One region of the Bradyrhizobium sp. B117 genome, then DNA from elsewhere that is predicted to be linked to it. Evidence: predicted binding sites of a transcription regulator. Region 1 holds the regulator's gene; each other region holds the start of a gene.

The links. The regulator PhoB, encoded in region 1, activates phosphate uptake and scavenging genes when phosphate is short. The targets are predictions, from matches to a motif close to TGTCATNNANCTGTCAT.
Region 2: AAFG16_RS00910 (DUF2794 domain-containing protein) is a predicted target of PhoB. The motif match lies at 5,908-5,924, and genes of this name have one in related genera.
Region 3: phnC (phosphonate ABC transporter ATP-binding protein) is a predicted target of PhoB. The motif match lies at 5,225-5,241, and genes of this name have one in related genera.

Annotation. Positions count from the first base shown of each region.
Region 1 covers NZ_CP152414.1:470,550-480,959, forward strand. Annotated here, with positions in the region: gene pstC (phosphate ABC transporter permease subunit PstC) at 14-1,003, shown strand; partial or broken gene pstA (phosphate ABC transporter permease PstA) at 1,005-1,864, shown strand; gene pstB (phosphate ABC transporter ATP-binding protein PstB) at 1,861-2,679, shown strand; gene phoU (phosphate signaling complex protein PhoU) at 2,691-3,407, shown strand; gene phoB (phosphate regulon transcriptional regulator PhoB) at 3,430-4,137, shown strand; gene AAFG16_RS02235 (GcrA family cell cycle regulator) at 4,243-4,755, opposite strand; gene AAFG16_RS02240 (aspartate aminotransferase family protein) at 5,211-6,413, shown strand; gene argF (ornithine carbamoyltransferase) at 6,413-7,336, shown strand; gene AAFG16_RS02250 (Hsp33 family molecular chaperone) at 7,630-8,637, shown strand; gene apaG (Co2+/Mg2+ efflux protein ApaG) at 8,781-9,173, opposite strand; gene AAFG16_RS02260 (OpgC domain-containing protein) at 9,359-10,410, shown strand, end outside.
Region 2 covers NZ_CP152414.1:175,335-185,744, forward strand. Annotated here, with positions in the region: gene ccmB (heme exporter protein CcmB) at 1-521, opposite strand, end outside; gene ccmA (heme ABC exporter ATP-binding protein CcmA) at 796-1,398, opposite strand; gene acnA (aconitate hydratase AcnA) at 1,639-4,359, shown strand; gene AAFG16_RS00905 (DUF1223 domain-containing protein) at 4,578-5,354, shown strand; gene AAFG16_RS00910 (DUF2794 domain-containing protein) at 5,988-6,359, shown strand; gene AAFG16_RS00915 (N-acetyltransferase family protein) at 6,470-7,000, opposite strand; gene AAFG16_RS00920 (Bax inhibitor-1/YccA family protein) at 7,223-8,014, opposite strand; gene AAFG16_RS00925 (FtsX-like permease family protein) at 8,285-10,410, opposite strand, start outside.
Region 3 covers NZ_CP152414.1:744,021-754,430, forward strand. Annotated here, with positions in the region: gene AAFG16_RS03500 (dihydrodipicolinate synthase family protein) at 1-113, shown strand, start outside; gene AAFG16_RS03505 (selenium-binding protein SBP56-related protein) at 520-1,920, shown strand; gene AAFG16_RS03510 (hypothetical protein) at 2,004-2,597, shown strand; gene AAFG16_RS03515 (DUF1045 domain-containing protein) at 2,601-3,299, opposite strand; gene AAFG16_RS03520 (alpha-D-ribose 1-methylphosphonate 5-triphosphate diphosphatase) at 3,318-4,511, opposite strand; gene AAFG16_RS03525 (chloramphenicol acetyltransferase) at 4,508-5,167, opposite strand; gene phnC (phosphonate ABC transporter ATP-binding protein) at 5,341-6,150, shown strand; gene phnD (phosphonate ABC transporter substrate-binding protein) at 6,216-7,151, shown strand; gene phnE (phosphonate ABC transporter, permease protein PhnE) at 7,231-8,115, shown strand; gene phnE (phosphonate ABC transporter, permease protein PhnE) at 8,112-8,960, shown strand; gene phnF (phosphonate metabolism transcriptional regulator PhnF) at 9,130-9,858, opposite strand; gene phnG (phosphonate C-P lyase system protein PhnG) at 9,979-10,410, shown strand, end outside.

The DNA of each region.
Region 1 (10,410 bases):
CGGCGTGGCAGAGATGGCTGTCGAGAGCAATGTAGTTGATGCCGCCGGACCGTATGATCGCGCCAAGGCGTTGAGCGCGTTCAAGCTCGGTGACCTCACCTTCTACTGGATCACGCGCCTCAGCGCGATCTCCGTGCTGCTGATCCTCGGCGGCATCATCGTTTCGCTGATCGTCGGTGCCTTCCCGGCGATGAAGGAATACGGCCTCTCGTTCCTGTGGACGCAGCGCTGGGCGCCGTCGGCAGATCCGCCCGTGCTCGGCGCGCTCGGCCCGATCTACGGCACGCTCGTCACCTCGTTCATCGCGATGCTGATCGCCATTCCGGTCGGACTCGGCATCGCCATCTTCCTCACCGAGCTCTGCCCGCAATGGGCGCGCCGCCCGATCGGCATGGCGATCGAGTTGCTCGCCGGCATCCCCTCGATCATCTACGGCATGTGGGGCTTCTTCGTGCTGGGCCCGTTCCTGGCCAACACCTTCCAGCCGTTCATGATCAAGATCTTCGACGGCATCCCCGTGCTCGGCGCGATCTTCGCAGGTCCCCCGTCCTATCTCAGCCTGTTCAACGCCTCGCTGATCCTCGCCATCATGGTGCTCCCCTTCATCACCTCGATCTCGGTCGACGTGTTCAAGACGGTGCCGCCGGTGTTGAAGGAAGCCGCCTACGGCGTCGGCTGCACCACCTGGGAGGTCGTCCGCAGCGTCGTGATCCCCTACACCCGGGTCGGCGTCATCGGCGGCGTCATGCTGGCGCTCGGCCGCGCGCTCGGCGAGACCATGGCGGTGACCTTCATCATCGGCAACTCGTTCCGCATCTCCTCGTCGATCTTCGCCCCGGGCACCACGATCTCGGCGGCGATCGCATCCGAGTTCGCCGAAAGCGACGGCCTGCACCAGTCCGGCCTGATCCTGCTCGGCCTGCTGCTGTTCGTGCTGACGTTCTTCGTGCTCGCGGCCGCGCGCCTGATGCTGCTGCGTCTCGAAAAGAAGGCGGGAAAGTAACATGAACCCGATTTACGCACGCCGCCGCCGCATGGACATCGTCATCCGCGCGCTCTGCATTGCCGCCGCCGCCTTCGGCGTCACCTGGCTCGCGCTGATCCTGCTGACGCTGTTCTACAACGGCCTGAGCGGGCTCAACTTTCAGGTCTTCACCGAAAACACCCCGCCGCCCGGCTCGACCGAGGGCGGCCTGCTCAACGCCATCGTCGGCTCGGTGATCATGACGGTGCTCGGCGTCGGCATCGGCGCGCCGCTCGGCCTGTTCGCCGGCACCTATCTCGCCGAGTACGGCCGCAACGACAAGCTGACCTCGGTGATCCGTTTCATCAACGACATCCTGCTGTCGGCGCCCTCGATCATCATCGGCCTGTTCATCTACGGCGCGGTGGTGGTGCCGATGCGCGGCTTCTCGGCGATCGCGGGCTGCCTCGCGCTCGCGGTGATCGTCATCCCGGTGGTGCTGCGCACGACCGAGGACATGCTGCTCCTGGTGCCGAACGCATTGCGCGAGGCGGCCTCCGCGCTCGGCCTGCCGCGCTCGGCCTGCCGCGCTCGCTGGTGATCAAGCGCATCGCCTATCGCGCCGCGCGCTCGGGCCTCATCACCGGCGTGATGCTGGCCACCGCCCGCGTCGCCGGCGAGACCGCGCCGCTGCTCTTCACCGCGCTGTCGAACCAGTTCTTCAGCCTGAGCCTGAACAAGACGATGGCCAACCTGCCCGTGACCATCAACAACTTCGTGCAGAGCCCCTATGCCTACTGGAAGCAACTCGCCTGGAGCGGCGCCCTGCTGATCACGTTGACCGTGCTTGCCCTGAACATTGGCGCGCGCATCCTGAGCGCCGAGAGGACCGCAAAATGAGCGATATGTCAGTTACCGTCAGTACGCCCGTTCAGCACGGCTCGCAGCCGCTGCCCGAAGCTCCGGCCAAGGTGACGGTGCGCAACCTCAACTTCTATTACGGCGAGCACCACGCGCTGAAGAACATCAACCTGACGCTCGGCACCAACCGCGTCACGGCGTTCATCGGCCCGTCGGGCTGCGGCAAGTCGACCCTGCTGCGCATCTTCAACCGGATGTACGACCTCTATCCGGGCCAGCGCGTCACCGGTCAGCTGATGCTCGACCAGACCAACATCCTCGACCCCAAGCTGGACCTCAACCTGCTGCGCGCCCGCGTCGGCATGGTGTTCCAGAAGCCGACGCCGTTCCCGATGACGATCTACGAGAACATCGCGTTCGGCATCCGTCTCTATGAGAAGATCTCGAAATCCGAGATGGACGACCGCGTGGAGAAGGCGCTGCGCGGCGGCGCGCTCTGGAACGAGGTCAAGGACAAGCTCAACGCGTCCGGCCTGTCGCTCTCCGGCGGCCAGCAGCAGCGCCTCTGCATCGCCCGCACCGTTGCGGTGCGGCCCGAGGTGATCCTGTTCGACGAGCCCTGCTCGGCGCTCGACCCGATCTCGACCGCCAAGGTCGAGGAGCTGATCCAGGAGCTCTCCGAGAACTACACGATCGCGATCGTCACCCACAACATGCAGCAGGCGGCCCGCGTCTCCGACAAGACCGCCTTCATGTATCTCGGGGAGCTGATCGAGTTCGACGACACCAGCAAGATCTTCACGTCGCCGAGCGATCGGCGCACGCAGGATTACATCACCGGCCGGTTCGGCTGAGGAGACGGGATATGGGTTCTGAACATACCGCAAAGGCCTTCGACACCGACCTCCAGGAGCTCACCCGCCTGGTCGCCGAGATGGGCGGCATTGCCGAGCGCATGATCGTCGATTCCGTCGACGCGCTGATCCGCCGTGACGTCGCTCTCGGCCAGCGCGTCGTCACCACCGACGCCGACATCGACGCACTCCAGAAGAAGATCGAGGAGCGTGCCGTTCTCACCATCGCCCGGCGCCAGCCGATGGCGGTGGACCTGCGCGAGATCGTCGGCGCCATGCGCGTCGCGACCGATCTCGAGCGCATCGGCGACCTCGCCAAGAACATGGGCAAGCGCGTCGCGGCGCTGGAGACCGACTTCCATCCGCTGAAGCTGTTCCGCGGCCTCGAGCACATGACCGACCTCGTGCAGCAGCAGGTCAAGTCGGTGCTGGACGCCTACGCCGCGCACGACCTGCCGGCGGCGATGGCGGTGTGGAAGGGCGACGAGGAAGTCGACGCCATCTGCACCTCGCTGTTCCGCGAGCTCCTCACCTACATGATGGAGGATCCGCGCAACATCTCGTTCTGCATCCACCTGATGTTCTGCGCCAAGAACATCGAGCGCATCGGTGACCATGCCACCAACATCGCCGAGACCGTGTTCTACATGATCGAGGGCCAGGCGATCACCGACAAGCGGCCGAAGGGTGACATGACGACCTTTGCCACGACGGTCCCGAATAGCTGAAGAGTCAAGGAGCGACGACACCATGGGCGCACGCATTATGGTGGTTGAAGACGAGGAAGCTCTCACCGAGCTGCTTCGCTACAACCTCGAAGGCGACGGCTATGACGTCGAGACGGTGATGCGCGGCGACGACGCCGACACCCGTCTCAAGGAGCACATCCCCGACCTGATCGTGCTCGACTGGATGCTGCCGGGCCTCTCCGGCATCGAGCTGTGCCGGCGGCTGCGCACCCGCCCGGAGACCAAGCAGCTCCCGATCATCATGCTCACCGCGCGCGGCGAGGAGAGCGAGCGGGTGCGGGGTCTTGCGACCGGCGCCGATGATTACATCGTCAAGCCGTTCTCGGTGCCGGAGCTGCTGGCGCGCGTGAAGGGCCTCCTGCGTCGCGCAAGCCCGGAGCGGCTCGCCACCGTGCTCGCCTATGGCGACATCGAGCTCGACCGCGACAAGCGCCGCGTCGCGCGCTCGGGCCGGCCGATCGATCTCGGCCCGACCGAATATCGCCTGCTGGAGTTCTTCCTCGAGCATCCCGGCCGCGTGTTCTCGCGCGAGCAGCTGCTGGACAGCGTCTGGGGCCGCGACATCTACATCGACGAGCGCACCGTCGACGTGCATATCGGCCGTCTGCGCAAGCTGCTCAATCTTGGCCGCGAGCAGGACCCGATCCGCACCGTCCGCGGTGCCGGCTACGCGCTCGACGACCGCTTCGCGAAGGCGGAGCAGACGTAAGTACGATTGCAAGCGTGCAAAATAAAAGCGCGCCAAGTGGCGCGCTTTTTATATGTCTCGGGTCGTCCCGGCCGCGTGCCGGGACGATGTCGTTTGAAGCAGTGTTCAGCGCGTGCCGGGCTTTGCCGGCGCACGGCGGCGATCCGCCGCCGGCTGGTAGGCGACGCGCGAGTGCTGCGCGCAATAGGGCAGGCCGGAGAGCGCCTTGCCGCCGCAGAAGAAGAAATCCGGGCTCGAGGGATCGCCGACCGGCCAGTGGCAGGTCGCCTCGTTCAGCTCCAGCAGCGACAGCCGCTGGCTCATCGGCACCACGTTGTCGTAGGTGACCGGCTCGGCCTCCACCTCGACCTCGAAGGCCTGCGCCAGTGCGGTATTGCCGCGCGAGATCGGACGGCTCACGCGCATCATGTGCTGCGCGGGGCGGGCCTTGCGCGGCCGGGGCGCTGCCGATGAGGGGCTCTTGGCGCGGCCGGACAGGCCGAGCCTGTGCACTTTGCCGATCACGGCATTGCGGGTCACATTGCCGAGCTCGGCCGCGATCTGGCTGGCCGAAAGTCCGGCCTCCCAGAGCTTTTTCAGCTGCTCGACGCGATCATCGGACCAGGTCAAAACCGTCATTGCACCCTTTCCCTCGCTGCCGGCCAGCCATCCTGGGGCCTCACAGCGAATGCCTAAGCCTTGAAAAACCCGTGCCGCCAGAATCCCTTAAGGCTCGCCGGGCACGCGAGGTGCGCCCGAACGTTTACGCCGGTACATGAGGACTCTTGGGATCAGAACTGCTGCACGAGATGTCGTATCTGACAGTCCAAACGCTACAATATGGCGTGACTCGCGCGCAAGAGTCCGCCGACTCGCTTCCACATGTTCCGTGGTGAAAATCCCGCAAAATCGGCACCGCAAGACTACGGATTCAGCGTTTCCCGGGGCTTTCCGGGCGGCATTGACACCCGTCTCACCAGGCATAAGATAGTCGCACGTGCCGCCCTTAAAAGGCGGCACGTTTCGTTTTCCGGGCCGGTCAATGGTGCGTTGCGCAACGCATTCAGGCCGTCCGCAACATCCAAGTGATCGTCATGACCAACAGCGCCGCGCCGCATTTGCTTCCCGTTTTCGCCAGGGCCGACCTCGGTTTCGAGCGCGGCGAAGGCTGCTGGCTGATCGCGACCAATGGCGAGCGCTATCTCGATTTCACCTCGGGCGTCGCGGTGAACGCGCTCGGCCACGCCCATCCCGCGCTCGTCAAGGCGTTGCAAGAGCAAGCGACGAAGCTGTGGCATATGTCGAACCTGTTCCAGAGCCCGGACGGCGAGAAGCTCGCCGCGCGCCTGTGCAGCGAGAGCTTTGCGGACTTCGTTTTCTTCTGCAATTCCGGCGCCGAAGCGCTGGAGGGCGTGATCAAGCTGGTCCGCCATCATCATTTCTCCAAGGGGCATCCCGAGCGCTACCGCATCATCACCTTCGAAGGCGCCTTCCACGGCCGCACGCTGGCAACGCTGGCTGCGACGGGGGCTGCAAAATATCTCGAAGGTTTTGGTCCGCCGATGGACGGTTTCGACCAGGTGCCGCATGGCGACATCGAGGCCGTGAAGAAGGCGATCGGCCCGCAGACCGCCGGCATCCTGATCGAGCCGATCCAGGGCGAGGGCGGCGTGCGTTCGTCGCCGCCCGCCTTCCTCAAGGCGTTGCGCCAGCTCTGCGACGACAAGGGCCTGCTGCTCGCGTTCGACGAGGTGCAGACCGGCATGGGCCGTACCGGCGATCTCTTCGCTCACCGGCGCACCGGCGTGACGCCTGACGTGATGTCGCTGGCCAAAGCGCTCGGCGGCGGCTTCCCGATCGGCGCGATCCTCGCGACCGCGGAGGCGGCGGCCGGCATGGGCCCTGGCTCGCACGGCTCGACCTTCGGCGGCAATCCGCTCGCGATCTCGGCTGCGAACGCCGTTCTCGACGTCATGCTCAAGCCCGGCTTCTTCGATCACGTGCAGAAGATGTCGCTGCTGCTCAAGCAGAAGCTCGCCTCCGTGATCGATCGTCATCCCGATGTCGTCAGCGAAGTGCGCGGCGAGGGCCTCCTGATCGGCATCAAGGCCGTGGTGCCCTCCGCCGATCTCGTCGCGGCGCTGCGCAACGAAAAATTGCTCACCGTCGGCGCCGGCGACAATGTCGTGCGTTTCCTGCCGCCTCTCGTCGTCACCGAAGCCGAGATCGAGGATGGCGTCGCGCGGCTCGAGCGCGCCTGCACGGCGCTTGCCGGCAACAAGCGGGCGGCAAGCTGATGACCAGTTCACCCAAGCATTTCCTCGACATCAACGAGCTGCCGCTGACGGAGCTCAAGCGGATGCTCGCCGCATCCTCCGCGATGAAGGCGAAGCAGAAGGCCCACCAGCCGGTGAAGCCGCTCGAAGGCAAGACGCTGGCGATGATCTTCGAGCGTCCCTCGACCCGCACCCGCGTGTCGTTCGACGTCGCCATGCGCCAGCTCGGCGGCGAGCCCATCATGCTCACCGGCGCCGAGATGCAACTCGGCCGCGGCGAGACCATCGCCGACACCGCGCGCGTGCTGTCGCGCTATGTCGACGCCATCATGATCCGCATCCTCAACCACGAGGCGCTGCTGGAGCTTGCGCAACACGCGACCGTGCCCGTCATCAACGGCCTGACGCGGCGTTCGCATCCCTGCCAGGTGATGGCCGACCTCATGACCTATGAGGAGCATCGCGGCCCGATCGAGGGCCGGACGGTGGCCTGGACCGGCGACGACAACAACGTGCTGGCCTCCTGGGCCCACGCCGCCGAGCGCTTCAAGTTCAAGCTCAATGTCGCAACGCCCCCGGAGCTCGCGCCGAAGAAGGTGATGCGCGACTGGATCAAGGCGACGAACGCGCCGATCGTGCTCGGCACCGATCCCGAGGCCGCCGTGAAGGGCGCCGACTGCGTCGTCACCGACACCTGGGTGTCGATGGGCGACAAGGAAGGCGAGCACCGTCACAACGTGCTCAAGCCCTACCAGGTCAATGCCAAGCTGATGTCGCTGGCCAAGCCCGACGCGCTGTTCATGCACTGCCTGCCGGCCCATCGCGGCGAGGAGGTCACGGACGAAGTGATCGACGGCCCGCAATCGGTCGTGTTCGACGAGGCAGAAAATCGTCTGCATGCGCAGAAGGGCATTCTGGCCTGGTGCTTCGACGCGGTGAAGTAATCTCACCTGTAGCCAGGATGGAGCCAACGGGTCGGCGCGAAGCGCCGCCCGATGACAGGCTCCGCGAAATCCGGGTTTGCGTCCGCAGACGGAGTGGGCCCGGATTACGCTGCGCTCCATCCGGGCTACGCGGGCTATGACGCAATCCCGTGGCCATGAGGTCCCGTGTCAACGCTTCGCGCGCGCCGGGACGACATCGAATTTGCGTTATCGTATGCGATCATAACTGCATCCGGAACACACCACCCTCGCGCCCCTTCCATTTCACCACCTCCGACCCCAGATAGAGCGCCATGGTTTTCCAATCCCCTGACATGAAAACCGGGCCTGAAGGCCCGGTTCGCGCACCATCAGCGGTTCCGATCGATGACGCCGTGCTGCCCTACGAGGTCGACGCGCTCGACGTGCGCGGTCGCCTGGTGCGGCTTGGGCCCGCGCTCGACGAGATCCTGACCAAGCACGATTATCCGGCGCCGGTCGGCAAGCTGCTCGGCGAGGCCATCGTGCTGACGACGCTGCTCGGCTCGGCGCTGAAATTCGAGGGCCGCTTCATCCTCCAGGCCCAGACCGACGGTCCGGTGTCGTTCCTGGTGGTCGACTACCAGGCGCCGGATCGCTTGCGCGCCTATGCGCGCTTCGATGCCGCGCGGCTCGGTGACGCCAAGGATTCCGGGACGCTGCTCGGCCGCGGTCATCTCGCCATGACCATCGACCAGGGCCCCGACATGAGCCGCTACCAGGGCCTGGTCGCGCTCGACGGCGGTGGTTTGGAAGACGCCGCTCACGAATATTTCCTGCGCTCCGAGCAGATCCCGACCAAGGTGCGCCTTGCTGTCGGCGAGGAGTGGCGCAGTAGCGACGGCGGTAAGCACCGCTGGCGCGCCGGCGGCATGCTGATGCAGTTTCTGCCGAAAGCGCCCGAGCGCGCGCGGCAGGCGGATTTGCATCCCGGCGATGCTCCCGAAGGCGCCGAGGTGCACAGCGTTGCCGAGGACGACGCCTGGGTCGAGGCACGCTCGCTGATCGAGACCGTCGAGGATGTCGAGCTGATCGATCCGGAGCTGTCCGGCGAGCGGCTGCTCTACCGCCTCTTCCACGAGCGCGGCGTGCGCGTGTTCAAGCCCTTGTCTCTCAAGGCGCAATGCTCCTGCTCGCGCGATGCGGTCGCGTCCATGCTGAAGAGCTTTTCGCCCGACGATCGCGCAGCGATGGTCAAGGACGACAGGGTCGTCGTGACCTGCGAGTTCTGCAGCTCGGTGTATCAGTTCACGCCGGATGAGGCGGGCGTCGAGGACGCGTAAGCGTACTGCCGGCCAAGTGCTCGGTGCCGTAGGGTGGGCAAAGGCACAGAGCGCCGTGCCCACCACGCCTCCGCAATCGCGATATTGTGGGCACGCTTCGCTTTGCCCGCCCTACGGCACTACGGGACCGAGGCGCGCCTGCGCTAGTTCAACACCCGCTTGCTGTCCGGGCTGTCCAGCGAGAATGTCGGCACCTCGATCTCGAAACGCTCGCCGCTTTCGCTGACCATCTGGTAGCGGCCCGTCATGAAGCCGGAGGCGGTCGAGAGCGGGACGCCTGAGGTGTATTCGAAGCGCTCGCCGGGGGCGAGGATCGGCTGCTCGCCGACCACGCCCTCGCCCTTCACCTCCTGCTGGCGGCCGGAGGCGTCGGTGATGATCCAGTGCCGCGTCTTGAGCTGCACGGTCTCCTCGCCGGAATTGGTGATGACGATGGTGTAGGACCAGAAAAAGCGCGAGCGGTCGGCCGACGACTGCTCCGGAACAAAGTTCGGCTCGACGGTCACTTCGATCTGGCGGGTCACGGCGCGGTACATGGCCGCCATCATAACGAAATCCGGCTCCGGAACCAAACGCCCGAGGCGGTTTTCACGACATCGTCCCGCCAGAATTCGCGAGGAAGTAGACCCCCCAAATGTGATCCGGCGCGCTTTGCGAGACAGTGGCCGGACCTGTAAACTCCTTCATGCGTCGCGACTTGCGCAAGGGTTTCTAGGCCCCGATGACCATTGCCGACCAAGTGACGGGATCGATCGCGGGAACCGCGAAACCGCGCGCGGCCGCGCCGGCCATCTCGCTGCCCGCCATCGGCGAGCGCGAGCTCCGGCTCGACCTGTTCCGCGGCCTCGCGCTGTGGCTGATCTTCATCGACCATCTGCCGCCGAGCCTTCTGACCTGGTTCACGATCCGCAATTACGGCTTCAGCGACGCCACCGAGATATTCATCTTCATCTCCGGCTACACGGCTGCCTTCGTCTACGGCCGGGCGATGCTGGAGAGCGGCGTCGTCATCGCCACCGCGCGCATCCTGCGGCGCGTCTGGCAGATCTACGTCGCCCACGTCTTCCTGTTCACGATCTTTCTCGCCGAGATCTCCTATGTGGCGACCAGCTTCGAGAACCCGCTCTACACCGAAGAGATGGGGATCATGGATTTCCTCAAGCAGCCCGATATCACCATCGTGCAGGCGCTGCTGCTGCGCTTCCGTCCCGTCAACATGGACGTGCTGCCGCTGTACATCGTGCTGATGCTGGCGTTGCCGCTGATCCTGTGGTCGATGAAGTGGAAGCCCGACGTCACGCTCGCGCTCTCGGCCGTGCTCTACGCGGTGACCTGGGAATTCGATCTCTACTTCTCCGCCTATCCGAACGGCTTCTGGGCGTTCAATCCGCTCGCCTGGCAATTGCTGTTCGTGTTCGGTGCATGGTGCGCGCTTGGAGGTGCGCGGCGCATGTCGCGTATCCTGGCCTCACCGGTGACGATGTGGATCGCGGTCGCCTATATCGTTGCGGCGTTCTACGTGACGCTGACCTGGTATGTGCCGCAGCTGTCGCATCTGATGCCGAAGCGGCTCGAGCAGTGGATGTACCCGATCGACAAGACCGATCTCGATGTGCTCCGCTTCACCCATTTCCTGGCGCTGGCCGCGCTCACGGTGCGCTTCCTGCCGCGGGAGTGGCCGGGCTTGAAATCGCCCTGGCTGCGCCCGCTGATCCTGTGCGGCCAGCACTCCCTCGAGATCTTCTGCCTCGGCGTCTTCCTCGCCTTTGCCGG
Region 2 (10,410 bases), 300 kb from region 1:
AGCACTGGGATAGACAGCGGCAGCACCAGCACCGCCATCAGGAGCCCGCCCCGGTGCAGCGTCACCGCCAGTGCCGCGCCGATCATGCCGGTGAAAGTGAGGGCCGGAGTGCCTGCCAGCAGCGTCAGCGCCACCGCAGCGGTGGCGACCATGTCGAGATTGAGCAACAGGCCAAGCACGGGGGTTGCGACAATCAGCGGCAGCCCCGCCGCTAGCCAATGCGCCAGCGCCTTAGCCGCGCAGGCGAGTTCCAGCGGGGTCCGGCTCATGGTGATCAGGTCGAGCGAGCCGTCCTCGTGATCGGCCATGAACAGCCGGTCAAGCGTCAAAAGGCTCGCCAGCAGTGCGCCAAGCCACAGGATCGCGGGCCCGAGCCGCGACAGCAGCGCCAGATCGGGTCCCACCGCGAACGGCATCAGCACGACGACGGTCAGGAAGAACAGCACGCCGATCAGCGCCCCGCCGCCGACGCGGAGCGCGATCCTGATGTCCCGGCGGATCAGGGCGGAGAGGGCGGTCATGGGGGGCCTCCCGCGAGGCGGCCATGGGAGCCCGGCTCGCGCTCCCGGCAAACCGCGCTCCCTCCCCCCTTGCGGGGGAGGGCGGGGGAGAGGGGTAGCTCCGGGCGCGGTGCCTTTGAGGGGCGGATTGCAAACAGCAATGCACCTGCTTTCCCGACGCTTGAACCGAGAGGTCTTGCCGTGCGGCACCCCTCTCCCTGACCCTCCCCCGCAAGGGCGGAGGGAATGCAGAGAGCAGCGCCCGGCCGCTCGGAAAACTGAGGGTGCTTCGATTTCACGCCATCCCCCCGATCCGCAGCTCCCGCGATTCGATCCCGAGCGGCGCATGGGTCGCTGCGATGATCATCCCGCCGTGCCCCAGATGCTCCCGCATCAGCCCCCCGAACATCTCCTGGCCGGCGACATCCAGCGCATTGGTCGGCTCGTCCAGCAGCCAGATTGGCCGACGGACCGTCAGCAGCCGGGCCAGCGAGAGCCGGCGGCGCTGGCCGGCGGAGAGGAACGCGGCGGGCAGGTGGGTGGCGTGGTCGAGGCCGACAATGGCAAGGCTTTCAGCGGCGTCACCGCGCTCGCCGCCCAGGAAATCAGCCCAGAATGACAGATTTTCAGCCACGCTCAGCGCAGGCTTCAGGGCGTCGCGATGGCCGAGATAGTGGCACTGCTCGGCCAGCGTCATGTCGGCGTCGCCCCCGTCCAGTACGATCGTGCCGCCGGCCGGAACGAGCAGGCCGGCGATCAGCCGCAGCAGCGAGGTCTTGCCCGAGCCGTTGCGGCCGACCACCGCCACGGCTTCGCCGGAGACGGCCTCGAAATCGAGCCCGGCAAACACCTCGCGGCCGCCGCGCACGCAGGTGACCTCTCGCCCGGACAGCTGCATCTTGCCTGGTATCAACCCGTCCACCGTCGGGCCTCAGGAAAACTTGGGGTAGCGCATCAGAATTTTTGGCTCGCGACTTGCTGGGTTCGATTGTGGCTGTGGCGGCGCGGTTAGAAAGCTTCTATAAGCCCGGAACTACTTGATGCAGCAACTCAACCTGCCCCTGCAAGCGACCCAGCCTGCTATGCTGACGGTGTTAAAATACCCTGCCGGGTATAACTGACAATTGGGATTTCCTACATGACCTCGCTCGACAGCTTCAAATGCAAAAAGACCCTCAAGGTCGGCGCCAAGACCTATGTCTATTACAGCCTGCCCACGGCCGAGAAGAATGGTCTGAAGGGAATTTCGAAACTCCCCTATTCGATGAAGGTCCTGCTCGAGAATCTCCTGCGCAATGAGGACGGCCGCTCGGTCAAGAAGGAAGACATCGTCGCGGTGTCGAAGTGGCTGCGCAAGAAGTCGCTGGAGCATGAGATCGCGTTCCGCCCGGCCCGCGTGCTGATGCAGGACTTCACCGGCGTCCCGGCCGTCGTCGACCTCGCCGCGATGCGCAACGCGATGCAGAAGCTTGGCGGCGATGCCGAGAAGATCAACCCCTTGGTGCCGGTCGATCTCGTCATCGACCACTCCGTGATCGTGAACTTCTTCGGCGACAACAAGGCTTTCGCCAAGAACGTCACGGAAGAGTACAAGCAGAACCAGGAGCGCTACGAGTTCCTGAAGTGGGGCCAGAAGGCGTTCTCGAACTTCTCCGTCGTGCCGCCCGGCACCGGCATCTGCCATCAGGTCAATCTCGAATATCTCTCCCAGACGGTCTGGACCAAGAAGGAGAAGATGACGGTCGGCAAGAAGACCGGCACCTTCGAGGTCGCCTATCCCGACTCGCTGGTCGGCACCGACTCCCACACCACCATGGTCAACGGTCTCGCCGTGCTCGGCTGGGGCGTCGGCGGCATCGAGGCGGAAGCCTGCATGCTCGGACAGCCGCTGTCGATGCTGCTGCCGAACGTCGTCGGCTTCAAGCTGAAGGGCGCGATGAAGGAAGGCGTCACCGCGACCGACCTCGTGCTGACCGTGACGCAGATGCTGCGCAAGCTCGGCGTCGTCGGCAAGTTCGTCGAGTTCTTCGGCCCCGGTCTCGACAATCTCTCGGTCGCCGACAAGGCGACGATCGCCAACATGGCGCCCGAATACGGCGCGACCTGCGGCTTCTTCCCGGTCGACGCCGCCGCGATCGACTACCTCAAGACCTCCGGCCGCGCGCCCGCGCGCGTCGCGCTGGTGCAGGCCTATGCCAAGGCGCAGGGCCTGTTCCGCACCGCCAAGTCGGCCGATCCGGTGTTCACGGAAACGCTGACGCTCGACCTCGCCGATGTCGTGCCGTCGATGGCCGGCCCGAAGCGTCCCGAAGGCCGCATCGCGCTGCCGTCGGTCGCAGAGGGCTTCTCGCTCGCGCTCGGCACCGAGTACAAGAAGGCCGAGGAGCCCAACAAGCGCTTTGCCGTCGAAGGCAAGAAATACGAGATCGGCCATGGCGACGTCGTCATCGCCGCCATCACCTCCTGCACCAACACCTCGAACCCGAGCGTCTTGATCGGCGCGGGACTGCTGGCGCGCAACGCGGCCGCAAAGGGCCTCAAGGCCAAGCCGTGGGTGAAGACCTCGCTCGCCCCGGGCAGCCAGGTGGTCGCGGGCTATCTCGCCGATTCCGGTCTGCAGGCCGATCTCGACAAGGTCGGCTTCAACCTCGTCGGCTTCGGCTGCACCACCTGCATCGGCAATTCCGGTCCGCTGCCGGAGGAGATCTCGAAGTCGATCAACGAGAACGGCATCGTCGCCGCGGCCGTGCTCTCCGGTAACCGCAACTTCGAAGGCCGCGTGTCGCCGGACGTGCAGGCGAACTATCTGGCTTCGCCGCCGCTGGTCGTCGCGCATGCGCTCGCCGGCAGCGTCACCAAGAACCTCGCGGTCGAGCCGCTCGGCGAAGGCAAGGACGGCAAGCCGGTTTACCTCAAGGACATCTGGCCGACCTCGAAGGAAATCAACGCCTTCATGAAGAAGTTCGTGACCGCCTCGATCTTCAAGAAGAAGTATGCCGACGTGTTCAAGGGCGACACCAACTGGCGCAAGATCAAGACCGCCGAGAGCGAGACCTATCGCTGGAACATGTCTTCGACCTATGTGCAGAACCCGCCCTATTTCGATGGCATGAAGAAGGAGCCGGAGCCGGTCACCGACATCGTCGAGGCGCGCATCCTCGCCATGTTCGGCGACAAGATCACCACCGACCACATCTCGCCGGCCGGTTCGATCAAGCTCACCTCGCCCGCCGGCAAATATCTCAGCGAGCACCAGGTGCGCCCGGCCGATTTCAACCAGTACGGCACGCGCCGCGGCAACCATGAAGTCATGATGCGCGGCACCTTCGCCAACATCCGCATCAAGAACTTCATGCTGAAGGGCGCTGACGGCAACATTCCGGAAGGCGGTCTCACCAAGCACTGGCCCGACGGCGAGCAGATGTCGATCTACGACGCCGCGATGAAGTACCAGCAGGAGCAGGTGCCGCTCGTCGTGTTCGCCGGTGCCGAATACGGCAACGGCTCCTCGCGCGACTGGGCCGCGAAGGGCACGCGTCTGCTCGGTGTGCGCGCCGTGATCTGCCAGAGCTTCGAGCGCATCCATCGCTCCAACCTGGTCGGCATGGGCGTGCTGCCGCTGACCTTCGAGGAAGGCACCTCGTGGCAGTCGCTGGGTCTGAAGGGCGACGAGAAGGTCACGCTGCGTGGCCTCGTCGGCGACCTCAAGCCGCGCCAGAAGCTGACCGCCGAGATCGTCTCCGGCGACGGTTCGTTGCAGCGCGTTTCGCTGCTCTGCCGCATCGATACGCTGGACGAGCTCGACTATTACCGGAACGGCGGCATCCTGCACTACGTGCTGCGCAAGCTCGCGGCCTAAGCGCGAATTTGTGAACAGTGGCTCACCGCGACGTGAGTAGAAGGTTAAACGAAGGCGGCCTATCACAGGGCCGCCTTCGCGCGTTTGCGGCATGCTTCAGATGGGCCCGCCCGGCGGAAATCCCGCCCAGGACGGTTGAATCTGCCGCGCCCCGTAAGATTACGGTGACCTTCAGGCGATAAGTTTCCCCTAACGACTGACGATGTGTGACGTTCGACATGACGACAATGATGGCTTCTAATCTGGCTTCGCGCTGGTCCGGTGCATTCTGGTCGGGAGCGCTCAGCATCTGCGCCATCGTCGCCATCATCCGTCCCGCGCACGCCGATCCGCGCGCCGTTGTCGAATTGTTTACCTCGCAGGGCTGCTCGTCGTGCCCGCCCGCCGACAAGATCATCGGCGATCTCGCCAGCGACCCCTCGATCATCGCGCTGAGCATGCCGATCGATTATTGGGACTATCTCGGCTGGAAGGACACGCTGGCGGATTCGCGTTTCTCGGCGCGGCAGCGTGCCTATTCGCGCATGCGCGGCGACCGCGAGGTCTACACGCCGCAGGTCGTCGTCAACGGCTCGGCGCACGTCATCGGCAGCGATCGTGCCGGCATCGAGAATGCGATCGGCAAGACCGACAAGAGCGGTGGCGTGATGAGCGTGCCGGTGACGATGTCGCTCTCGGGCAAGCAGATCAACGTGTCGGTGGCCGCGAGCAAGGAGCCGGCGGTCTCGCATGGCGAGGTCTGGATCTGCTCGGTCGCCAAATCGGTGCCGATCTCGATCGGCCGCGGCGAAAATCGCGGACAGCAGATCACCTATCACAACGTGGTGCGCAATTTGCTCAAGGTCGGCGACTGGACCGGTCGCTCGGAAAGCTGGACCGTGCCGCTCGAGAACCTCGCGCGCGACGGCGTCGACGGCGCGGTGGTCTATGTCCAGGACGGCAGCCGCGACAAGCCCGGCCCGATGCTGGGCGCGGCGTACACGTCGCTGCACTGATTCTCTCTAGCGTCGCACTCGCACCAACTCGTCATGTGGAGAGCGAGAGTATGCGCGAGATCGTCTCAGGAGATCTTGTCTCCCGTCATTCCGGGGCGCGCGAAGCGCGAGCTATGGTGCGCAATTGCGCACCTGAGAATCCATCGATCCACAATCCGAGCTGAGAAATGGATTCCGGGCTCGCGCCAAGCGGCGCGCCCCGGAATGACAGCGCGTCAGAAACAATCCGACCCAAACAAAAAAGGACCAACTTGCGTTGGCCCTCCTTGTCGCGCGTACAGACCCGATCCTGTTCGACCCCGGGGGGCTGGGGGCTGAGGAATCCGGAACCGAAAGGACCGGGCCAACGCACTCGAATCTTTTCGCAGTGCAGGGCGGCGGGCGCTTGGCGGAAAAGCGGCGACAGTATGATTCCTGCTAACGATCCCGTGACGCTTTGCCGCGACAAAGTTCCACTTTTGCGTGTGGGCGGATTCGTACCCCATCAGGCCGGTTGAGCCCAGAGCTCTGTCCCGGATTCGCAAGAGCCCTTGCGGCGCGGAGCGGTTGGCGCAATCATGTGATTGTCATGATCCGCGGTTCCGGGGACGGTTTCGCGGGCGCGGTCATGCTGTGTGCGATGAGGAGGCGCCCATGAGCCTGACGACGGAGGATGCCGATCCGAGCGAGCAGCGCGCGGCGGCGCGGCCCGTCGCGGCGAATGCGCAGCCGAACCGGGTGACGTTCAACCGGCTCGAGCTGCACCGTATTCTCAATCTCTACGGCCGCATGGTCGCCGACGGCGAGTGGCGCGACTATGCTATCGACTTCCTGAAGGACCGCGCGGTGTTCTCGGTCTATCGCCGCGCCTCGGAAGTGCCGATCTACCGCATCGAGAAGGACCCGCGCCTCGCGCGCAAGCAGGGCATGTACAGCGTGATCTCGGCAACCGGCCTGATCCTGCGCCGCGGCCACGAGCTCGAGCGCGTGCTGCTGGTGATCGACCGCAAGCTGGCGGTGGTCTAGCAGCACGACCGGTGCCGTAGGGTGGGCAAAGGCGCAAAGCGCCGTGCCCACGTCCTTTCTCTATCGCCGCGAATGGTGGGCACGCTATCGCTTTGCCCACCCTACGAGACCTACCTTGTCGGCACCGTCTTCGCGCCCTCGCCGAGGTCGCGCTGCATCATCACCGTGTCCAGCCAGCGGCCGAACTTCAGCCCGACATTGGGATGGGTGCCGATCATCTTGAAGCCGCCCCGGGTGTGCACGCCGATCGAGCCGGCATTGGCGGAATCGCCGATCACGGCGATCATCTGGCGGAAGCCGCGCGCCTCGCATTCGGTGATCAGCCGGTCCAGCAGCAGCGAGCCGATGCCGCGGCGGTGGAAACTCGGATCGAGGTAGATCGAGTTCTCGACCGTGAAGCGATAGGCCGGCCGTGGCCGGTAGGCGCCGGCATAGGCATAGCCGGCGATGCGGCCGTCGAGCACGGCGACGAAATAGGGATAGCCGCCGTCGATCAGCGCGCGGTAACGGCGCGTCATCTCGGCTAGGTCGGGCGGATCCAGCTCAAACGTCGCGGTGCCCTCGCGGACGGCCTGCTGGTAGATGGCGGTGATGGCGGAAAGGTCGGCCTCAAGCGTGGGCCTGATTTCAGGTGCGGACATGGGGGCGAGATTAGAGCCTTCCCGCTGGTGCTGGAAGGGGCCCGGCTGTCTCTACACCCGTCATTGCGAGCGCAGCGAAGCAATCCAGAGATGCGTCCGCGGAGGGACTCTGGATTGCTTCGTCGCAAGGGCTCCTCGCAATGACGAGGAGAGACCACCGCCCCCAAACAAAAACCCCGGCCTCTCGGCCGGGGTTCGTGTCCGTTCTCTCGGGTCTGGCGCTTAGTCGCGCTGGCCGAGGAGCTGCAGCAGCAGCGTGAACAGGTTGATGAAGTTCAGGTACAGCGACAGTGCGCCGGTGATGGCCGCACGCTCTGCGATGTCACCGCCGGCCGAGGCGTAGCCGTAGATGTAGTCGTTCTTCAGCCGCTGGGTGTCCCAGGCGGTGAGGCCCGCGAACACCAGCACGCCGACCACCGACACGATGAACTGCAGCATCGAGCTCGCCAGGAACAGGTTCACCAGGCTCGCGATGATGATGCCGATCAGGCCCATGAACAGGAACGAGCCCATGCCGGTCAGGTCACGCTTGGTGGTGTAGCCGTAGAGGCTCAGTGCACCGAAGGTCGCCGCGGTGATGAAGAACACCCGCACGATCGAGGTGTGGGTGAACACCAGGAAGATCGACGACAGCGAGATGCCCATCAGCGCCGAGAACACCCAGAACAGGATCTGGGCGGTCGAGGGGGCAAGACGGTTGATGCCCGCCGAGATCACGAACACCATCGCGAGCGGCGCGAGCATGAACAGCCACTTCAGGGGGCTGACGAACATCGCGTAGCCGAACGGGGTCAGGAACAGCTTGCCGACACGGACGGCTTCCGGCGTCGGAACGTCGGTCACGGCAGCCATGTAGACACCGAGCGCGGCCAGGCCGGTGATGGCGAGGCCAATGCTCATGTAATTGTAGATGCGCAGCATGTAGGCGCGCAGGCCGGCGTCGACCGTCGCGGCGTCAACACGCCCGGCGGCCCTGCCGAAAGGAGAAGCGTAGTTACGGTCTAGGTCCGACATGGTCGAATTCCCGTTGGTTGGCCGGTCCGGCATGAGGGTCGCCATGCCGCCGGTTCGTCAAGTTCTATCCGGATACCGAGGTCTGCCGACATTAAATTTGGCTAACAATCGGGGGCTCCGAACCCATTCGATATGTGGGAAACTAACACATTCGCTGCAACCGTCCACGCGCGGCTGAATGTCGCCCTCGGGCACAATCCTGGCGAGCGGACGTGGTTAATCGCAGGAATCGTGCGATTCCGCTACCGCACGGCCTCCCGCTACATTTTGTCACAAATTCCGCAACACCGTAGCCGGCTTTTTGTTCAACGCCAGCAGCGTGCCGGCAAGCCCCAGCCCCACGGTGACGACCAGTGCGGCCGCGACCACGCCGGCGGCGCTGCCGGCCTGCCAGACGAAGCTCAGGGTCATCAGCCGCGTCACGATCATCCAGGCGGCGATACTACCGGCGATCACGCCGAACACCGCGGTGGCGAGCCCGATCAGGAGGTATTCGAGGGCATAGGCGCCGAGCAGCCGCAGCCGGGTTGCGCCCAGCGTCTTCAGGATCACCGCATCATAGACCCGGTGGCGGTGGCCGGCGGCGAGCGCCCCGCCCAGCACCAGGATCGCCGAGATCAGGGTCACGGCGCTGGCGCCGCGGATCGCCAGCGCAAGGTTGGTCACGACCGAGCCGACCGTCTCCATCACCTCGCGCACGCGCACGCTCGTCACCATCGGATAGGCATCGGCAACCTGCTTGATGATCTTGCCGTCGCCGGCCGCATCGCCCCCGGTTTCGGTCAGCGTCGCGATGTGGGTGTGCGGCGCGCCCTTGAAGGCGTTCGGCGAGAACACCAGCACGAAATTGATGCCCATGCCCTGCCAGTCGATGGTGCGCAGATTGCCGATTTTGGCCGGAATGTCGCGGCCGAGCACGTTGACGACGATCTCGTCGCCGAGCTTGAGGTCGAGCCCGTCGGCGATCTTCTTCTCCATCGAGACCAGCAGCGGACCGGAATAGTCGGGGCTCCACCATTTGCCCTCGACCACCTTGGAGCCCTTCGGCAGCTCGGCGGTATAGGTCAGGCCGCGGTCGCTTTGCAGCACCCACTCCGAATCCGTGGTGGGCTTGAGGTCCTCGGCGCGGACCCCGCGCGCGGCGACGATGCGCCCGCGCAGCATCGGCACATCCTCGACCTTCGCGCCGGGCGCGATCTGCCGCAGATAATCGTCGAACTGCTCGGCCTGCGTGCTCGGGATGTCGATGAAGAAGAACGAGGGGGCACGATCAGGGAGCGCCGCCAGGAACTGCCGGCGCAGATTGCCGTCGATCTGGGTGATGGTGACGAGCACGGCCAGTCCGAGACCGAGCGACAGCACCACCGAGGGCGTCAGCGCGCCGGGCCGGTGGATGTTGGCGATCGCCAGCCGCAGCATCGGCAGCCGCGTCCGCGGCAGCCGCCGCGCAATTCCCATCAACAGCGCGGCGATGCCGCGCAGCAGGGCGAACACGACGACGGAGGATGCCACGAACACCGCGGCGATGCGCTTGTCGAACGAAAGCCCGATCACGACCGCGACGAGCAGCGCGATCACGACGCCCATGAACACGAGATAGCTCGCGCGTGGCCGGTGCCATTCGGAGCTGATGGTGTCGCGGAACAGCGCGGCCACCGGCACGTCGTGCACCCGCCCGAGCGGCCACAGGCCGAACGCGAGCGCGGTGAGCAGGCCGTAGACGAAGGACAGCGCGAGCTCGTCGGCATGCACGGCCGGCACTACCGGCAGCGGCAGCAATTTTCCGAACAGGCCGACGATCGCGAACGGCATGGCGGCGCCGAGCGCAAGGCCGATCACCGAGCCGATGGCGGCGAGCAGGAGCACCTGCGCGAGGTAAATGCCGAAGACGTCGCGGCCGGTGGCGCCGACCGCCTTGAAGGCCGCGATCACCTCGAGCTTGCGGTCGATATGGCTCTTCACGGCATTGGCGACGCCGACGCCGCCGACCAGCAGCGCGGCGAGGCCGACCAGCGTCAGGAACTGCGTGAAACGGTTGATGTTGCGCTCGAGCTGCGGCGAGGCGTTGGAGCGGCTGCGAATCTCCCAGCCGGCCTGCGGCGCCGCGTTGCGCGCATCGTTGATGAAGGCTTCGGTGGCGCGCTCGCTGTTGGCGCCATCGGGCAGCTTCACCCGGTAGACCCAGCGCACCAGGCTGCCGGGCTGGATCAGCCCGGTGGCGCGCAGGCCGGCCTCGCTGATCAAAAAGCGCGGACCGAAGCCGATGCCGCCGGCGAGCTTGTCGGGCTCGGCCTCGACGGTCGAGCGGATCTGGAAGGTGGCCGAGCCGATGGTGACGCGGTCGCCGGTCTTGAGGGACAGTCGCGCCAGCAGCGTCGGATCGGCCGCCGCGCCGA
Region 3 (10,410 bases), 270 kb from region 1:
TCAAGTCGGAGGCGGTGCGCCATCCCTTGCAGCCGCTGCATCCGGCGACGCGGGCGGGGTTGCTGGAACTCGCCAAGGAACGCGACGCGCTGGCACTGCGGTGGGGCAAGTAGCGCCAAACATTCAGCAGTCGTAGGGTGGGCAAAGGCGCGGAGCGCCGTGCCCACACTTTTACCGACGGCGATGGGTGGTGGGCACGCTCCGCTTTGCCCACCCTACGAAGGCCGTCATTGCGAGGCTCGACTTGTCCTCCGTAGCTCGAAGAGCGAAGGCGGAAGCGACGAAGCAATCCAGTTTGCGGAGAAATCTGGGTTGCTTCGCATGACGGGGGCTGCCCATTTCGGCTGAAGGCGTCGAATTGGCGCGGCTCGGGCCGTTTCCCGCGGCCCGGCGATGACATATTGTACGCTCGCCGACCAAGCCCGCGGGACGCATTTCAAGACATCGCGGAACAGTTCTTCATTATGCCGCTATCCCGAGCCAGGTTGGCGCGAACCGACAGAACAGGGAGGCAGTGCCATGACGATGAGGCCGGATCCCACCTTTCACGCATCGCCCAAGCTTGCGATGGAAGCACCAGCGGAGAACTTTGCCTACACCTTGCTGCTCAGTCCGGATTTCTCAAAGCCGGATGCTCTCGCGGTCATCGACGTCAAGCCGGGATCGCCGACCTATAGCCAGATCGTTCACACCGTGACGATGCCCAACAAGGGCGACGAGTTTCATCATTTCGGCTGGAATGCCTGCTCCTCCGCCTTGTCGCCGCTTACCGGACACGCCTTCATCGAGCGGCGCTATCTGATCATCCCCGGGCTGCGCTCGTCGCGGATCTACATCATCGATACCAAGCCAGATCCGACCCAGGCCAAGATCCACAAGATCATCGAACCGGAGGAGGTCTTCAGGAAGACCGGTTACTCGCGGCCGCATACGATCCATTGCGGGCCGGGCGGCGTCTATGTGAGCACGCTGGGCGGTGGCGGCAAGGACGGCACCAACGGACCTCCTGGTGTCTTCATCATGGATTGCGAAACGTTCGAGGTCCTTGGGCGATGGGAGATCGACCGGGGCCCGCAGACGCTGCATTATGATTTCTGGTGGAATCTGCCGCGCGATTACATGGTGACGAGCGAATGGGCGTTGCCGCCGCAGTTCGAGAACGGGATCGTGCCGGAGGATCTGCTGTCGAACAAGTATGGCCATCGTCTCCACTTCTGGGATCTCCGCGCCCGCCGCAACGTGCAGACCATCGATCTCGGCGCCAATCACCAGATGGCGCTGGAGGTGCGGCCAGCGCACGATCCGGTTCGCGAGTACGGCTTTGCCGGCGTGGTGGTCGACACCACCAATCTCGAAGGTTCGATCTGGACCTGGTGGCGCGAGGGCGGAAAATTCCATGCCGAGAAGACGGCGACGATTCCACCGGAGCCCGCAGACAAGGAGAAGCTTCCGCCGCTGCTGCAGGGCTTTGGCGCGGTGCCGCCACTGGTGACCGATATCGACCTGTCGATGGACGATAGATTCCTCTACGTCTCCTGTTGGGGCACCGGCGAGATGCGCCAGTACGATGTCAGCGATCCCAGAAAGCCCAAGCTTGCGGGCTCGGTGCATACCGGAGGTATCGTGCGCCGCGCGCCGCATCCGAACGGCAAGGCATATGCAGGTGGCCCGCAGATGGTCGAGATCAGCCGCGACGGCCGGCGCGTGTACTGGACCAATTCGCTCTATTCCACCTGGGACGACCAGTTCTATCCCGACGGGGTTCCGGGCGTGGAGGTCATGGCCAATGTCGGTCGTAACGGCGGCCTCGAGCTCGACAAGGACTATTTCGTGAGCTTCCCCGACGGATATCGCGCGCACCAGATCAGGCTCGAGGGTGGCGATTGTTCGACGGACTCCTTTTGCTACCCGTCGGTCTAGATTGGGGGCACGCGAGCCCGGCCGTCGGCTGGCTGTGGCTCGCGCTTGTTGCGAGCGGTCTCTACCACGGCGTCAATCCGGGAATGGGATGGCCGCTCGCCGTTTCGGCCGGGCTCATGGACAAGAGTCCACGCGCGCTCATTCGCGCGTTGTGGGCCCTGGCGGCCGGGCATCTCCTGGCAACACTTCTCGTGCTGCTGCCATTCGCCTTCCTGCTCGTGCTGGCCGCGTGGCAGCGTCCAATCCAGCTGGTCGCGAGCCTTGTCGTCATCGGCTTCGGCATCTATCGGTTGATCGACCGGCGCCATCCCCGCGCGCTGGCTCGAATTCCGCCGACGCAATTGGCGCTCTGGTCGTTTGCCGTCGCCATTGCTCACGGCGCCGCCTTGATGCTCGTGCCGATCTATCTCGGGCTCTGTCAGGCCTTTGAGCTCGATGCCGGCCATGAGGCGGCGGGCGCGCTGATGAAGGCAAGTCTCGGGATGGCGGTGCTCGTGTCGCTGGTTCACGTGACCGCCATGGTTGGCGCCGGCGGATGTCTGGCGTGGCTGGTCTACCGCTATCTGGGATTGAAGTTCGTCTCGCGAAGCTGGTTCAATCTGGATGCAGTCTGGGCGTCCAGCCTCGTTCTGGTCGGCGCGGTGGCGCTCGCCTTCAATCTTGCGAGCTGGCGCTGAGCTTCACCGCGCCAAAGCCCATTCGCCGATGACGCGAAAGCGCGCCTCGGCGTCATCCTGCTTGAACAGCGCGATGCGATCGACCGTCAGCGTATCGAGCTTCAGCGCCGCAAATCGCTCGCGCAGCATCTGCAGAATCGGCCCGCGCCGCTCCGCGTCCAATCGCCCAGTTAGCGTCATGTGGAAACGGAATTCTTCCATCACGTAGGGATAGCCCCAGCGGTCGAGATAATCGCGCTGGCGCTCACTCAGTCTTTCGGGCCTCCGACGGGCGCGATCTTCCGCGGTCAGGGCCAGACGCAAGGAATCGAACTCGCGAACGCAATCGGCAGCGAGCTGTTGAAGCGCATCCACCGGCGCTGCCGGAATGACCGCGATGAAGCCGCTGATCGAATCCACGATCGGGCTGATCGCCGGGATCGGCCGCGCCTTGCCGGCGAAGCTCGCGCAGGCAGCCGACAACTCGGCCTCGGTCTTCCCGGCCGCCAGCGCCATCGGCGCCTTCAGCGTGGCATGAAAGCCGTATTTGCGGGGATCGCTGGTGACGTCGCGCCAGTCCGGTGCGATGCGCAATGCATCCGCGGGAAACGGCAGCTCGTCGCCTGTATAGGCATCGTAGCCGAGCAGCTCGGCGCCGAACCGAGTGAGGGCGCTGTCGGCGCCGGCCGCAAAATAGATCGCGTAGCGGGGAAGGCCTGTCATTGCCCGAACATAACCGGTTTATGCCGCAACGACAGCCTCGCGCGGCATCGGCACTGCTGCGTGCAGCCGCGTCGCATCGGTGAGGTGCACGAGCTTGCCGCCTGATATCACGGCGATCAGCCGCGGCCGCAGCGGCATGGTGTCGTCGACCAGCAGGATGTCGGCGCGGCGACCTTCTGCAAGCACGCCGCGATCGGTGAGGCCGGTTGCGCGCGCAGGTCCCGCAGAAATCAGGCTCCAGGCTTCGGTCAGCGGCAACACGCCGTCGGCGGCGAGACGGAACGCGGCGAGCAGCTGCGCGGGATAGTAATAGTCCGACGCCAGCACAGAGCAGAGCCCCTTGGCGATCATGTCGGATGCCTTGGTCCACCCGGTGTGGCTGCCGCCGCGCACGACGTTTGGCGCACCGTAGACGATGGCATCGCCGTGGCTTGCTGCGGCGCGCGCCGTCTCCTCGTTGATCGGGAACTCCGCGATGTCAGCGCCGAGCTCGCGAAACTCCTGGCGCATCTCCGGCGTCGCATCGTCATGCGAGAGCATCCGTACTTCGGCGGCCCGGGCCGCGGCGGCCAGCCGCGATACGGATGCCGGGACCTCAGAGGCGCGGGACACGACATGTCCGACCAGCCGGTCGAACGCCTCGCTCGACAGCCCGGTGCGCTCGACCATGCGGTTGCGCTTGCGCGGATTGGAGATGTCGGCAACGACCCCGTCCATGTGGTCGTTGAAGGCGAACAGGTCGACGCGGCCCTCGGCGAGCCATTGAGTCATCTCGGCCTCGGCGTCGAGATTGTAGGTCTCGTGCCGCAAATGGAAACGGGTGTCGGCGGCGAATTGCGGACGCTGCCGCTCGATCGCCTCCATCAGGCCGCGCGCATTGTCGGCGCTGCGTAGGCCCGGCTCCCACGAGCAGGTCGTGGCGTGAAACACCGTGGTGATGCCGTTGCTGACCGCCTGGCGGTCGCTGTCGGCGAGCGCGACGTCGATCGGAAAGTCGACGCCGGCCCGCGGCATCATCTGCCGCTCGAACGCATCGCCATGCAGGTCGACGATGCCGGGCAGCACCAGGAGATTGCGCGCATCGATCGAAAGCCGCGTCCGGCCGCGCGAGGCATCGACCTCGGCGATATCAGTTCCGGACACGAGAAGCGACGTCTCGACGAGCTCGGTGCCGATCAGGGCCCGGCCGCCCTCAAGGAAAATGTCTGTCACGCGACCGCGCTTCGTTTGCTGGTTGTGGAATTCGTCCGTGCTTCGTATGTCGCGAGGAAATCTTCAATCCCGAGTTTGCGGAAATTGGGTAGCGCCTCACGCAATTTGTCGTGATCCCAATCCCACCACGCGAGCCTTGCGAGCCGTCCGGCGATCTGTTCGGAGAACCGCCGGCGCACGATCCGCGCCGGATTGCCGGCGACGATGGTGTAGGCCGGCACGTCCTTGGTGACGATGGCGCCGGCCGCGATCACTGCGCCGGTGCCGATGTTGCGGCCCGGCAGCACGATCGCGCCATGGCCGATCCAGACGTCATGACCGATATGGACGTGGTGCTGGCGCCGCCAGTCGAAGAACTCGGTGTCGTCGCTCTCGTCTTCGAAATAGGCGCTAGAACGATAGGTGAAGTGCGCCTGCGTGGCCCGATGCATCGGATGATTGCCCGGATTGATCCGCGTCATCGCCGCGATCGAGCAGAACTTTCCGATCGTCGTGTAGGTGATCTGGGCGTCGTTCACGACATAGGAGTAATCGCCCATCGCCACTTCATGCAGGATGGTGCGCGCGCCGACCTCGGTATAGGCGCCGAGCCTGGTTTCATGCAGTTTTGCGGAAGCATCGATGGTCGGTTGAACCGAAAGCTTCTTACCGGCCATGTTACATCCGTAATGCGAGGGCGGGCACTCCTCTTCGAGTGGCTTGATGACGATGTCATGACGCGGTGATGACAGGGGACGAGGTGTGTAGGATCGCCGCACCGCAATGCGCGTGTCACACAAGTGTCAAGCGCCGGGGTTAGCGGTGGGCTCCAGCTACTCTGGAGCCCTACATGCTGGTGGTTGAAGGTCTGACGTGCCGCTTCGGCGCAAAAGCCGCGGTGGACGACGCTTCGTTTCAAATTTCCCCCGGCGGCTTCGTCGGTGTGATCGGGCGCTCCGGCGCCGGCAAGTCGACCCTGCTGCGGACCATCAACCGTCTCGTGACGCCGACGCAGGGCCGCATCCTGTTCGACGGTCTGGACGTCACCGCGTTGCGCGGCAAGGAACTGCGGCAGTGGCGGGCGCGCTCGGCCATGATCTTCCAGCAGTTCAATCTGGTCGGCCGGCTCGATGTGCTGACCAATGTCCTGATGGGGCGCCTCGCCACCATTCCGGCCTGGCGCTCGCTCTCGCAGATCTGGCCCGAGCAAGACAAGGCGCTGGCGATGTCCGCGCTCGAGCAGTTCGACATCGCCTCGCTCGCCGCGCAGCGCGCCGACCAGCTTTCCGGCGGCCAGCAGCAGCGCGTCGCGATCGCCCGCGCGCTGGTGCAGCAGCCCGACATCATCCTCGCGGACGAGCCGATCGCCTCGCTCGATCCGCGCAACACCAAGATCGTGATGGATGCGCTTTTGCGCATCAACAAGCACTTCGGCATCACCGTGCTCTGCAACCTGCATTCGCTCGATCTGGCGCGCACCTATTGCGATCGCCTGATCGGCATGGCGGCGGGCCGCGTGGTGTTCGACGGCGCCCCGTCGGCGCTGACCGACCTCGTTGCGCGTGAGCTCTATGATCTCGAAGCCGCCGACGTCATGGGCGGAACATCTGCACCGGCGCCCGAGGGCGTTCCGGCGCTCGGAACCGCTGCGGCGGCCTGAGCCGCGTCGCACCTGTTCAATTGCCAGTTTTGCGTCAACCGATCCCAACCGATGAAGAGGGTATCATGATCACTCGCAGACTCGTTCTTGCCGGCGCTGCCGCGCTCGCCTTCACCGCTTCTGCCTCCGCCGAGGACTGGAAAGCAAAATATCCCGAGCTGACATTCGCGGTCATTCCGGCGGAAAACGCCTCGGGCGTGACCGAGCGCTGGGCGCCGTTCATGAGCTATCTCTCCAAGGAGCTGGGCGTGAAGGTCACGCTGCGCATCGCCAACGACTACGCGGCCGTCATCGAAGGCCAGCGCGCCGGCAACATCCATATCGCCAGCTACGGCTCGGCCTCGTTCGCCCGCGCCCGCCTGACCGGCGTCAAGACCGACGCCTTTGCCAACGACATCAACGCTGACGGTTCGACCGGCTACTACTCGGTGTTCTTCGTCAAGGCGAACAGCCCCTACAAGAAGATCGATGACCTCAAGGGCAAGAACCTCGGCCTCGTCGACCCGAACTCGACGTCCGGCAACAACGTGCCGCGCTTCGAGCTCGACAAGATGGGCATCGCAGACGCCGACACCTATTTCAGCAAGGTCGTCTTCACCGGCAGCCACGAGAACGCGATGCTGGCGCTGGCGCAGGGCACGGTCGACGTTGCCGCCAACCAGTGGACCAGCGACGACGATTCGACGCTCGCGCAGATGCTGACCAAGGGCATGCTGAAGAACGCCGACGGCTCGCCGATGAAGAAGGACGATTTCCGCATCATCCACAAGTCGGCGCCGATCATCAACGGCCCCTACGCCTATAACTCCGACCTGCCGGAAGACGCCAAGGCGGCGATCGCCAAGGCGTTCTTCGACGCGCCGGCCAAGGACAAGGCGGCCTTCGACCGCCTCCAGGACGGCCAGAAGAAGGGTTTTCATCCCGCCAGCACCAAGGACTGGGATGGCACGATCGAGCTGATCAAGTTCGTCGATGCGCTGCGTAAGAAGAAGGCGTCCTGAGCTTTCGGGACGAGTCACTTGAGCCGGGTCGATGGACCCGGCTCTTTCTCTTTTTTGACCGAGCACTGTTCCCGATCCGATGACCGTCGCGGTTTCGATCCTCCCCGAGCAGCAGCTGGCCGCGTTGAACGCCGCCCATCGCCAGGCGGTTGCGCGCAAGCGGCTTCGTCTCCTGCTCGGATTTGCGGTGTTCGCCGCCGCGCTGGTTCTCGCCGGCATCGGCGCCGAAGTGAACCTGCGCACGCTGTTCACCCATTTCGGCAATTTCATCAGCTATTTCGACCGCATCCTCACGCTCGACAACGGCCAGCGGGTCTGGACCGATTTCGGCGAGTGGCTCTGGGGCTGGCGTAAATGGCTGAAGATGCTGGGCGAGACCCTGCTGATCTCCTATGTCGGCACGCTGATCGGCGCGACCTTCGCCTTTGGCCTGAACTTCTTCGCAGCTGAAAACACCTCGCCGTCGTCCTGGCTGCGCTTCGTGGTCCGCCGCCTGCTTGAATTCGCGCGCACTGTGCCCGGCATCGTGTTCGCGCTGGTCTTCGTGATCGCCTTCGGGCTCGGGCCGATGGCCGGCGTGCTCGCGATCGCGATCCACTCCACCGGCGCGCTCGGCAAGCTGTTTTCCGAGATCGTCGAGAACGCCGACATGAAGCCGGTCGAGGGCATCCGCTCGACCGGCGCGAGCTGGCTCGCCTGCATGCGCTTCGCCATTCTGCCGCAGGTGACCGCGGGCTATGCCAGCTATGCGCTGCTGCGTTTCGAGATCAACGTCCGTGAGGCCTCGGTGATGGGTTTTGTCGGCGCCGGCGGCATCGGTCAGGAACTCGTCGTCGCGATCCGCAAGTTCTACTACTCAGACGTCAGTGCGATCCTGCTGTTCATCATCATCACCGTCTTCATCATCGACATCTCCACCGGCTGGCTACGCGGCCGGCTGTTCGGCAAGGAGGCGCGGACGTGACGAAGCCGCAGGAGGTCGATACGCGCGAGATGCGCGCGCGCTACCCTGATGTGTTCGACCGGCCGGCTTCGGCGCGGCTGGCCATGCCGGCGATGATCGTCGGTGCGTTCGCGATCCTGATCTACGGCCTCGTCGACCTCGATTTCTCGCCGTCGCGGTTCTTCGCAGGCCTGAGCCAGCTCGGCTGGATCAGCTTGATGATGATCCCGCCGGATCCAGGCTCGTCGCTGCCGATCTATCTGAAGGCGCTCGGCGAGACGCTCTCGATCGCGCTGCTCGGCACCACGCTTGCGGCACTGTTCGCGTTGCCGGTCAGCCTGCTCGCCGCCCGCAACGTGGTGCCGTCGACCATTCTTCGCTTTCCCGTGCGGCGTTTCCTCGATTCGATCCGCGGCGTCGATACGCTGATCTGGGCGCTGGTGTGGATCAACGTCGTCGGGCTCGGCCCGTTCGCCGGCGTGCTCGCCATCGCGGTGTCGGATTTCGGCGCGTTCGGAAAACTGTTCTCGGAGGCGATCGAGGGTGCCGACCAGAAGCAGGTCGAAGGCATCCGCGCCTCCGGCGGCAGTGCGCTGCACGAGATCCGTTTTGGTCTGTTGCCGCAGGTCCTCCCCGTGATCGCCGGCCAGGTGCTCTATTTCATTGAATCCAACACTCGCTCGGCCACCATCATCGGCATCGTCGGCGCCGGTGGCATCGGCCTCCAGCTCGCCGAGCAGATCCGCGTCCTGGAATGGCAGAAGGTGTCGTTCCTGATCCTGATGATCCTGGTCGCGGTCGCCGCGATCGACTTCATCTCGGGCAAGCTGCGGTTTGCGATCATTGGGCGGCGGGCTGTGGCCTGATCTTACTTTCTTCCCTTCTCCCCTTGCGGGAGAAGGTGGCGCGAAGCGCCGGATGAGGGGTATGTCTCCCCAAACTCAGATCGGTATTTGAGGAGACATACCCCTCACCCGACTCGCCGCTGCGCGGCGAGCCACCCTCTCCCGCAAGGGGAGAGGGTAAGGAAGCCCCCTACGACTCCACCAGGAACTCCACCCGTTCCGCCGCGAAGCGTGAGTGCTTCGTCACCAGCGGCTTGCCGCCGAGATCGTGGTCGGTCGCATCCACCACCAGGATCGGCCGGCCCAGCGGCAGGTCGAGCCGTGCGGCGTCGGTGGCATCGACGATGCCGGCGGTGATGCGCGTCGCGCCGCGGCGATAGTCGCGCACGCCGAAATGCTCGAGCATCTTCGTCATCGAGTGTGTGGCGGCAAACACCGTGCCCGCGCCCGGAAACCGCTCCGCTGACAGCCACGTCGTGGAGACGCAGATCGGCGTGCGGTCGGCGAGCCGGATCGCCTCGATCCGCACCAATGGCGCGCCGGTCTTGAGGCCGAGCTCCCGCGCCAGCTCGCGCGTTGCGACGTCACCGGTCGCCTCGATCAGGCGGCCATGCGGCTCGCGGCCGTCGGCGCCGACGATCTCGGAGAAGCGCGTGCGCGAGCGCAAGGGATAAGCAAGCTTCTGCGCCTCGACATAGGTGCCGCTGCCTCGCTCGGCGCGCACGAGGCCACGCTCGGCAAGCGCCGCCAGCGCACGCCGCACGGTGTGGCGGTTCACGCGATAGGTTTCGGCGATCTCCATCTCGCCCGGCAATTTGTCGCCGGCCGCAAAGCGGCCGTCGGCAATGCCGCGTTCGATGCCATCGGCAACGAGGCGCCATAGCGCGACGCCCGAGGAGGCGGTGTCCTGCATACTCATGTCGCCGGAAAGCCTACTCCAGAAATCACACGTTCGTCACGAAACAGTCATGGCGCTTCCGTATCAAGTTGTCTATTATCATAGACAACTTGGATTCGGCAAGTTGTGTCGAAAAGCTCGGTGGATCAGGTGACCCAGCACAACAACCAGCAAGCCCAGCGCCAGGCCGCGATGGCCGTGCTGGCGCACGCGGAGGCGGGCGAGATCGCCGCCCGCCTCGGCGCCATAGCACTGCCCGATCATCGGGATCTGCGCGCGCCCGAGAACGGCCTCGTGATGCTACGCGGCCGCGTCGGCGGTGACGGCGCGCCGTTCAATCTCGGGGAAGCCACGGTGTCACGTGCCGCGGTGAGGCTTGCGAGCGGCGAGGTCGGCTTCGGCTACACGCTCGGACGCGACGGCGAGAAGGCGCGGCTGATCGCGCTGTGCGACGCGCTGGTGCAGTCGCGCGACTTCGGCGCCGCCGTCGAGCGCGACGTAATCGCGCCGTTGCGCGAACAGCTTATGGTCGAGCGCAAGCAGGTCGCGGAAGAGACCGCCGCGACGAAGGTT